Regions from separate parts of the Bifidobacterium sp. MSK.17.10 genome, predicted to be linked through region 2. Evidence: riboswitches for the same ligand, from Rfam matches in the RefSeq annotation. Region 2 holds a riboswitch; each other region holds the start of a gene.
What was found. A riboswitch is a leader RNA that binds a small molecule or an ion and turns the genes downstream of it on or off. The one in region 2 is predicted to bind thiamine pyrophosphate.

Region 1: it holds a riboswitch for thiamine pyrophosphate, as region 2 does, so the genes downstream of both, KSX58_RS04200 (ECF transporter S component) here and thiS (sulfur carrier protein ThiS) in region 2, are expected to answer to the same signal.
Region 3: it holds a riboswitch for thiamine pyrophosphate, as region 2 does, so the genes downstream of both, tenA (thiaminase II) here and thiS (sulfur carrier protein ThiS) in region 2, are expected to answer to the same signal.

Annotation. Positions count from the first base shown of each region.
Region 1 covers NZ_JAHOJD010000004.1:50,758-54,030, reverse strand. Annotated here, with positions in the region: gene KSX58_RS04210 (aldo/keto reductase) at 1-202, shown strand, start outside; gene KSX58_RS04205 (TenA family protein) at 336-1,037, opposite strand; gene KSX58_RS04200 (ECF transporter S component) at 1,117-1,731, opposite strand; TPP riboswitch at 1,763-1,866, opposite strand; gene KSX58_RS10590 (DUF4839 domain-containing protein) at 1,837-2,196, opposite strand; gene KSX58_RS04190 (hypothetical protein) at 2,195-2,506, shown strand; gene KSX58_RS04185 (acyltransferase) at 2,668-3,273, opposite strand, start outside.
Region 2 covers NZ_JAHOJD010000003.1:147,229-150,501, reverse strand. Annotated here, with positions in the region: gene KSX58_RS03390 (aldo/keto reductase) at 39-1,070, opposite strand; TPP riboswitch at 1,175-1,278, shown strand; gene thiS (sulfur carrier protein ThiS) at 1,506-1,700, shown strand; gene thiF (sulfur carrier protein ThiS adenylyltransferase ThiF) at 1,753-2,466, shown strand; gene KSX58_RS03375 (thiazole synthase) at 2,623-3,273, shown strand, end outside.
Region 3 covers NZ_JAHOJD010000009.1:53,694-56,966, forward strand. Annotated here, with positions in the region: gene KSX58_RS08510 (energy-coupling factor transporter ATPase) at 1-405, shown strand, start outside; gene KSX58_RS08515 (YhbY family RNA-binding protein) at 487-792, shown strand; gene tenA (thiaminase II) at 895-1,662, opposite strand; TPP riboswitch at 1,656-1,762, opposite strand; gene KSX58_RS08525 (glycosyltransferase family 2 protein) at 1,891-2,904, shown strand; gene ppgK (polyphosphate--glucose phosphotransferase) at 3,159-3,273, shown strand, end outside.

The sequences.
Region 1 (3,273 bases), on a different contig from region 2:
TCGCGACCTGAACGATCTGGCCGCCGAGCGTGGACAGACGCTCGCCGAAATGTCACTGGCTTGGCTGCTGCACGACGGCATGGTGGCTTCGGTGCTGGTCGGAGCGTCCCGTCCACAGCAGCTGATCGACAATATCGGTGCGCTTAGGAACACTTCGTTCAGCGACGAGGAGCTCCGCCGCATCGACGGGATCTCGCTGTAGACGGGCCGCCCTCGCGCGGCAGCCGCGCACGAGGAAATCGGGCTCCGGACGGAACCGCAACAAATGAGCCTGGCGTGTACGACATCGATCGTACGCGCCAGGCTCATGGCTTATGCGGTCGTGGATCGCAGGCTCACTCCTGCGGGTAGGAGTCGTCGAAGAAGCGGCGCTCCAGATGCACGATGGTGCGGAACACTTCGGCTTCCGGACCATCGATGGAGCAGTATTCGTTGACCAGGGAGATGAGGTCGCCGACCCACTTGCGGAAGTGCGCGCCTTCATGCAGGTCGACCCAGCCCTTGTGCACCGGCACCTGCTGGATGACGTCGGCATCGACGGTGCGCTTGGCCCATGCGAGGTACAGCCATTCCATGCAGCAGATCGCGGTGATCAGTTCCGGCCAGCTCTTGTCGGACAGGCTGTCGAGGTATGCGCCGTACTCCTTGTTGGCCGGGGTCGGTTCGGTCGCGTCGTATTCCTCCTGGCCGACGTGATAGGCCTCGAGGAAGTGCTCGAAGTAGGTGGCCTCGTTGTCGGCGAACCACTGCGATTGCGCCGCGAGCATGTCCTTGGTCTCCTGACGTGGAGCGAGTTTGATGAGACGTGCCATCATGCCGTTGTTATAGAACTTGAAGTCCTGAATCAGATACGCCTTGAGGATGGATTCCGGCAAGGTGTCGTCAAGCAGCTCGCTGACGAAACGCGAGTTGATGGCGTCGTACCAGTCCTCGGTGTTGAGCATGTACATGAGGTCGGCGACGGAGCCGGCTTCCGCGCCCAGCCAAGCGTAGTCTCCGCTGGCGGGTTTCGTTGCTTCTGGAACGTGGTTGGTCATGATTTTCTCTTTTCTTGGATACGCCGGCGGACGGCCGGCATGTTTTCTATGTTTGTTGTTGGATTGTGAGTTGCGTGGTTCAGGCCACGACGTCGGCCTTGCCGGATTCGAAGCGGTCGAGCACGCCGGTTTTGGCGAGCGCCTTTTGTACGAACCACATGAGCGCTCCGCCGAATACGGCTCCGGAGATGACGCAGCAGACGGTGAACACGACGCCTTGCAGTGTCGACCAGCCGGCGGTGACGACCCATTCGTACAGGCCATTGGATAGGCCGGTCAACGCGCCGGCCAGGGTCACGGTGAGCAGGTTCCACTTGCGGTATACGAAGACCGCGAAGCCGATTTCGGCGCCGAGTCCTTGGGCCATGCCGATCAGCAGTGCGTGCGCCACGCCGAATGGATTGCCCAGCAGCGTTTCGATGACCGCGGCGATGGTTTCGCCGAAGAAGGCCGCGCCGGGCTTGCGGATGATGATGGCCACGAGCGGGCCGGCGAACAGCCACATGAAATGGAAGAGTCCGCCCAGTCCCGGGGTGAGGCTGTCGAACAGGGCGGTCGGGACGGCGTAGATGAAGTCCCAGGCCCAGAAGATCACGCCGGATGCGACGGCAACGATCGCGGCCACGACGATGTCGACCACACGCCATTTGACGTTGGGTTTGCGAACTGCGGAAGACTGGTTTTCTTCAGTCATAAAGGTATGTGCCTTTCTCTTATGCAAAGGCACGGGAAGTAGAGAGACGTCCGTGCGCCGGCATTATCCGGTATACGTTCATACGGTTGAAGCGGTCGCTTCCTCTCAGCCATAATGGCCCCCGTGTCCGCAAGCGATATTACATGGTTCGGCGCGTTTCCAGGCTGGTATTCCACATGTCGGCCAAAAGTCTCGTGAAATGGAAAAATGGGTTCCGTGTTTTTCCGAAAGTCCTGAGCCTTCGGAAAAACACGGAACCCATCGATATGCGGGAAAGCCGCTGTCGGGATTGTATTTGTCCACTGTTGCTTTGATGTGGACGTTCTGTCCTTCGCGCACGAAGGCGGGAATGCCGACCGAACCGTCGTGGAAATCGCTCCAGACGATTCCTTCGAATCTGAAACTAAGGGAATCATAATTCAATTGACATGCCACGAATACCGTCTGCGTCGGATCAGAGTCCATGCCTGTTGCGGCGTCCATCGTTCTCGGCTATGCGGGCGTCGGCGAGGCAAGCATCGAACTTATCCTCAAGACGGTCGAAGAGATTCTGATAGCTGTTGATACTCATAAACATGTAGGATGTCCTGTTCCGTTTGATGATGACGGGCGCACGGTCGCTTTGGGCAGCACCGCGGCGGTGCGTCCGTTGCTGAGCTCGCTGAGTGAACTACGTACCAACTCCATCTCCCTGATGGTATTTGACGGGCCACGACAGGACACCGGGCAGGTACGCGCTTCCGTGGATGCCATGTTCCAAAGTGATGGCGACTGACTTGCCGTGGCCGGACATGTTTCCGCGGATCAGTTTCCGAATGCACGCCTTGCCGCGGAACATGCCGAACATGTCCTCGCAGGAAGCGTATACCGGTCGCTCAATCGCCATTCATGCAAACCGGCGATTCCGCCTAAAGCACCATGCGCAAGCGGAATACATCAGGCTTCCCTTTTCGCCTTTCCCAGCCTCCTTGACAGTCTGGTAGCAGGCCGTTCCACGGCAAGATAGAACGCCTCCGCCACCAGAAGGCACAATGCAAACAAAACCATCGGGCGCAATAGACCCTGTACGGGAATGTACGGCACAATCCAGTCGCGGACGGGAAGATGGGTCAGATACAGGCTGAATGAAATGCGCCCCAGCCAACGGACAGGTGGCGTGGAAAGCAGGTCGGATACCACGTTGCAGGTAAGTGCGAACACCACCAATATCAGGCATCCGCACACGGCCAAAGGTTGGGCGACAATACCAGGCAGCAAACCGAAACCGCTTTGGCAAACCAAGACGATGCCACACAGGGCGAGCGGTACGGCAACGACGTCGCGCATCGTCTCGCGCCCGTTGTCCGTAAGCCGTTTCGCCAACGCGACGCCAAGCGCGAACATGGCCATGTGACGCAACGGCGGCCACTGCGTCCACTCCGACAACAGCACGCATACGAGCGCAATGGGTGCCACGAATCGCATGTCGGTGGCGATGATGACGTATACGGGCAGGGCGAGGCTGAAAAGCAATTCCCAGCACATGCTCCATGATGGCAGGTC
Region 2 (3,273 bases):
GGAATCGGGCGCGGCCAATCGTACGTATTGCGCGGAATTCAGCCGCGACGGGCGTCGACGGAGGCGTTCAGCATCGCCAGCTCATCCTGCGTGAGCGTCAGTTCGGTGGCGGCGAAGGAATCGTTGATCTCCTGAGGATTGCGGGCGCTGGGGATGGTGAACAACCGCTCGTAGCGGCTCAGTTCCCAGGCGAGCACCACGCGCTGGTAGGAGCAGCCGTGGTTGCCGGCGACCGTGCGGAACGGGTCGTACGCGCGCTGGTCGAACGCGTCGAGGAAGCCACCGAGGGGGCTCCAGCACACGAACGCGAGTCCAAGTTCCGCGCAGTGCTCCATCGTATGCTCAGGGTCGGGGTGCGAGGGCGAGAACTGGTTCTGCACGGCGATCAGCTTGTCGCCAAGCATCTCACGGGCAGTGTCGATCTGCGCGTTGTCAACACGGGAGATGCCCGCGTACTGAATCACGCCTTCGTCAAGCAATTGCTTGAGCGCGCCGACCTGATCCTCATAAGCCACTTCCGGGTCCGGGCCATGCGAATACAACAGGTCGAGCGTATCGACGCCCAAGTGCAGCGCGGATTCCTTGGCGTCACGAATCATGGTTTCGGGGCGCGAATCCGCCATCCACCCGTATTGACTGCCCGCCGCCTGCAAATGCTGGCGTTCCCCGCCAGGCCGACGACTGCAGCCCTCGGAATCCCGCCCCTGAGTGTCCGATTCTGGCGAATCGGACACAGGAGCAACAAAAGCGGGAACCTCCATGGTGCGTCGATAGCCGGTTTTCGTGGCGACCAGCACTTCATCGCGAGGGCCGTCCCAGCTGGCGAGCGCGTCGCGCACCATTTTTTCGCCGTAGCCCAGGTCTTCGGCGGTGCCGGTGCCGGGTTGGCTTGGCAGGTAATACGACCAGGCGGTGTCCAGATATCGCACGCCCGCGTCCAAGCCGGCGTGAATCGTACGGATCGCAGTATCGCGGTCCGGACGCCCCTCAATCGCCAAAGCCATCGTGCCCATGCCGAGCCGTGGAATCGCAAATCCCGCCAATTCGCCCATGTTTCGTGCGGTCGTCATAACCGTCTCCCTTCCGTCGCCACATCCGTCGCTACAAAATCCGCCACCCATTCTCGCACAAAACAGCGCGGAGCGGGTTGTCGGGCGGGTGCGGGAAGATGAGGGCACAACCGAACGGGAGCCGGAAGGCTGAGAGGGAGCTCGACGAGCTTCGACCGAGGACTTGATGCGGGTAATGCCGCCGTAAGGAGACGGGTTGTTCGCGCCGCGAGGCGCATCTCATTTCCGTTCGCGATAACCGAATATCGCGTGATTAGGGTCACGGAGGGGCGCACCACCTCATAGGGTACGGTTCCTTCGGCGACCCTTTTTTCGTACCAACCGTGAATGTCCGATTCACCGGAAGCAGACGCTCGGAAGCCCACAAAGCAGTTCTGAACGTCCGTTTCGGCGGGAACGGCACTCGTGGGGCCTGACATACAGAAGGGAACCGAAATGATCATCAACGGCAAAGAAGAGGACGTCGCCACGCCGATCACCGTGGCCGAACTAGTGGAGCAGCGCGGTCTGCGCGCCGACCGCGTGGCCGTGGAGCTCAACGGTGAAATCGTGCCTCGCACCCAGCGTGCGCAGACGCAGCTCAAGGGCACCGACACGTTGGAAATCGTCACGTTCGTGCAGGGCGGCTGAGCACAGCAGCGAAACAAACCATACGAACGGAAACGAGAATACGAGAACAACCATGACTTTTGAACCATCCGCATCGCAGGCGCAGATCGACGCCCGCCAGCACGCTTTCGACAACCAGCCCGACCCGGCCACGCTGGTCAGCCGCGAGGAGATCCGCGCGGCCCTGCTCGACCGCCACACCGCCGCCACGCAGGACAAGCTCGACGCGGCGCACGTGGCCATCTGCGGCTGCGGCGGCCTCGGCTCCACCATCGCGGTGGCGCTGACCCGCATCGGCGTCGGCCACCTGCACTTGATCGACTTCGACCGCGTGGATATGACGAACCTGAATCGCCAGCAGTATTTCCTGAAGGACCTCGGCCAGTACAAGACGGAGGCGCTGCGCAGCAATCTGCGCCAAATCAACCCGTTCATCGAGATCACCATCGACACCGTCAAGGTGACCGACGAGAACGTGCCGACGCTGTTCGAAAACGAGGACATCATCTGCGAGGCGTTCGACGTGCCGGAAAACAAGACGATGCTCGTCAACGCGGTGCTGGAGAATCTGCCGGGCAAGAAGCTCGTCAGCGCGTCCGGCATGGCCGGCTTCCGCAGCTCCAACCTGGTGAGCACGCGTCGCGTTTCGAAGAACTTCTACTTCTGTGGCGATGGCGAGACGGCTCCGGTACCGGGTGCCGGCCTGATGGCGCCGCGCGTGGGCGTGGTCGCCTGCCACGAAGCGAACATGATCACGCGACTGATCCTCGGCGAGGAAGACGCCTGACGCACTGCTACGTTACTCCACTGCCGTAATCGAAATTTTTATTGCGATTACAAACGCACGTTGCACACAACACAACAGCGATGCAACGGCAACACAACAGCAGCACAGCAATCGCAACAACAGCAACACCAAACACCCCAACGAAAGGAACCGACGATGAGCACCGAAAACACCATCACCACCGCAGCCGCCGATGTTGCGGCCGCACCGAACGCCACGCTTGACGAGCTGGTCGGCACCACCACGAACACGGCGATTCTGCCAGAGCCGGACGCGCACGCGTACGACGAGATCGCCACAGGAGACGCCGATCCGTTGATTCTCGGCGGGCACAAGTTCACGAGCCGTTTCATCCTCGGTTCCGGTCGTTACGACCTGAACCTCATCAAGGCGACCATCGAGAACGCGGGCACGCAGATCGTCACCATGGCGCTGCGCCGCTGCCGCACCACCGAAAACAACCTGCTCGACTACATTCCGAAGGGCATCACCATGCTGCCGAACACGTCGGGCGCGCGCAACGCCGAGGAGGCGGTGCGCATCGCACGTCTGGCCCGCGAAGTGTGCCAGACGGACTTCGTGAAGGTGGAAATCGAGCACGAGGCGAAGTATCTACTGCCAGACAACGAGGAGACCATCAAGGCCACGGAAAAGCTGGCCAAGGAGGGCTTTGTGGTCATGCCGTACATGTTCCCGGACCCGATCGCAGCGAAGCGTCTTGAGGACGCGGGCGCAGCTTGCGTGATGCCGCTCGGCGCGATGATCGGCTCGAACAAGGGCCTGCGCGCACGTGACTTCATCGAGGTG
Region 3 (3,273 bases), on a different contig from region 2:
ACCGCCATGACCGACGCGTTCGAATCATTGCTGTCACCGTTCGCCAGATTCGGCCTGCACACGCAGGAGACGGCATTGGTGATGAGCCTCGCCCTGCGTTTCCTGCCGACGCTTGGCATGGAAACGAAAGCGATTATCGACGCGCAGTCGGCGCGCGGTGGCAGCGTCGAAACAGGTTCGTTCGTAGTACGCATCAAAGCGATGGTGGCGGTCGTCGTGCCGGTCTTCGCCGCAGCCATCCGCCACGCCGACAACCTGAGCCTCGCCTTGGACGCGCGCTGCTATGAGGAAGGTGCGACGCGCACGCATTGGCGTGTCATGCGCGTCACCGGCATGGACGTGGCCGTGGCGATCGTGGTGCTCGTCTATCTCGTCGCACTGGTCGTGCCGGGCGTGCTGTTATGACCGGTGCGTTGCGGGCGGATGGGCAAATACCGTCCTCACGCTAGGCTTGAGCGGGTATTTGTAGATAGGAATGGAACACATATGGCACTTACCAAAAAGCAGGTCAAGCAGCTGCGCGGCCTGGCCACCAAACTCAATCCGCTCATCCAGGTCGGCAAGAACGATCTGAGCGAAAACGCCGTCAAACAGGCGGACGAGACCATCGAGAAGCGCGAGCTCGTCAAATGCTCCGTGCTCGACGGTTCCGGTCTGACCGCCAAGGAGGCCGGCGAAGGTCTCGCCGAACAGCTTGGCGCGGAACTCGTGCAGGTCATCGGCAACCGTTTCGTGCTCTACCGTCGTTCCCAGCGTGACGACGTGGAGCACATTCGTCTCGTGCGCGAATAGCGATCCGAACGTTATATGAGAAGCGGCCCGCCCTCCGAAACCAATCGGAAGGCGGGCCGCTTCATATGGAAATAAACAATCGGAAGAGAGCGTGCCGGAGAATCAGCTCTCCTGATCCCATTCGGGCTTCCACGTGTACTGCATGTCGTACGCGCTGGACCAGAACATGTACTCGTTCTCAACGCCGGTCACAAAAATATCGACCAGCTCCTGCTTACGTTCCTCGCTCACCTCGGCGGCGAGTTTCTCGATATGCTCGATCAGCCAAGCCGAACCCTGCCAGAACTCGTCGGTCTTGTACATGTCCACCCAGCTCTTGTACTGGTTCACATCGAGCGTGTCGGCGAATTCATGGGCAAGACGATATCCGTAATCCGCGTACACCCAGGCGCAGGGGAGCACGGCCACGAGAATGTCGAGGATGTCCTTGCCATAGGCGATGGAAAGGATGTTCGACGTGTACGCGCGGGCGAACGCCGACTGGCGCACGTTGTTCATCTGCTCGTCGGTGATGCCGTAGCTGGCCAGATACGTGCGGTGCACGGTCGACTCCACATTCAACGCGCCGTTCTGCACGTTGAGCATGAACGCCATGATCTCCGGATCGTCTGTTTTGGCCAGTCCCAAAGCATGCACTCTGGCGTAGTCGTTAAGATAACGGAAATCCTGCAGCAGATAGAACGCGAACTTCTCGCGCGGCAGAGTGCCTTCGCCCAGTTCGCGGATGAACGGCTGCCTGTAGCCTTCCTCCCATACGAGGTCGGCGGCTTTGCGCAGCCGCTGCGCGAATGGGGGAAGATTGGTTCGCGTGACGCCCTTCGAAGCGTCGAACGCGGAATCGGAATTGGTTACGGAAATCACATCAGCCATATGGCCATGCCTCCCTACGCTGGTGTCAACCATCAGGTTCAAAGGGTTCGGACGTCCACGCCCATCTCAATCCGTCATACGGATTCCCCTGCATACGCGGTTCATTATGGCAAACAAGTTCGTGCCGTGCAAGGTTCTGTCCATATTTGTCGCGGGATTATGCCCGTGCTCGGCTCCATATCGAACATGGCCGATGTGTGGTTGAGGGCCGGTGCAAGAATGGAACGTATGACTGAAAAGCAAGTTGCGAAGAAGACCATCGAAAAGCTGGCTATCGTCGTGGTGACCTACAAGCGCCAGCAGCTGCTCGCCACCCTGTTCGAATCCATCGAGAAGCTTACCGTCGCCCCGTGGCGCATCATCGTCGTGGACAACGAGCACAGTGACAAGACCCATGGCATGGTCGAAGAATTCAGCGCCAAGCTCACCGCGCAGTGGGGCACCACCGTGGCCGACCTGTCCGGCAACGAGAACCGCGTGGTCTACGCGCCGCAGACCGACAACCTCGGAGGCGCGGGCGGTTTCTCCGCAGGCGTGAAGAAGGCGTACGAGCTGGGTGCCGAATGGTTCTGGGTCATGGACGACGACGTCGCCGTCATGCCGGAAGGCATCGAGCGCTTGGCCAAGTGGACCGATCGGCACGACGTGATTCAGGGAAGCCGCTACGACTATGATGGCGGTCCGTTCTACTGGCAGTACGATTTCATCGTCCCGCTCGGCATTCCGAACCCGATCGCACCGGCTGCGTTCGGCCCGGCTGGCTATCGCGTGATGGACACGTTGTGCTTCGAAGGCGGCCTGTTCCGCCGCAACATCGTCGAGAAGATCGGTCTGCCCGACCCGCGTTTCTTCATCTATTGGGACGACACGATGTACGGCTATCGTGCCAGCAAGGTCACCAATCCGATCGTCGTGCCCGACGTGGTGCTGCGCCGTACGCGCGAGATCGGCAATTGGGACATCGCCGGCGTGCGCCAGCTCAACTCCACTTCCGACATGAACCGCTACCACATCATGCGCAACCGCGGCTACATGGCCCGATACTTCATGACGTACGGCGATTACCGTCCGCTATTGTTCGGCCTGGGTACGGTGCTGACCGCGGTCAAGGAAGTGATTCGACTGACGATGGTGGACCGCGAGCATTTCAAGACTGGCATCGTTCAGATCGCCAAAGGATGGTGGGATTCGCGCAAGCTGCTGCATGATCCGGAATGGCAGCCGATGCCGCCGCTGAAGTAACACCGTGGCCCACGCGTTTCCCAACGCGCGGCGATCACGCGATTGACGATTCGTCCCACGTCGGAGCCTCTACCGACGTGGAACGAATCGTTTGCAAAACAGGCGATGAAATATTTACTCGGTTAAGTATTACAATTTGTGCAATCGTTCTCACCATTTGTGCATGTCGCGCGCGATTTTGGGCATGTTGCGAGTTATCATAACACGTATCGGTTCGAATACACCCATAACATACCTTGATAGAGAGGTTGAAGATGATTGAGACTGCACAGGCATTCGGCGTTGACATTGGTGGCTCCGGAATTAAGGCCGCCCCGGTTAACCTCGAGAAGGGCGAGTTCGCCGAACCGCGTCTGAAGATCCTCACCC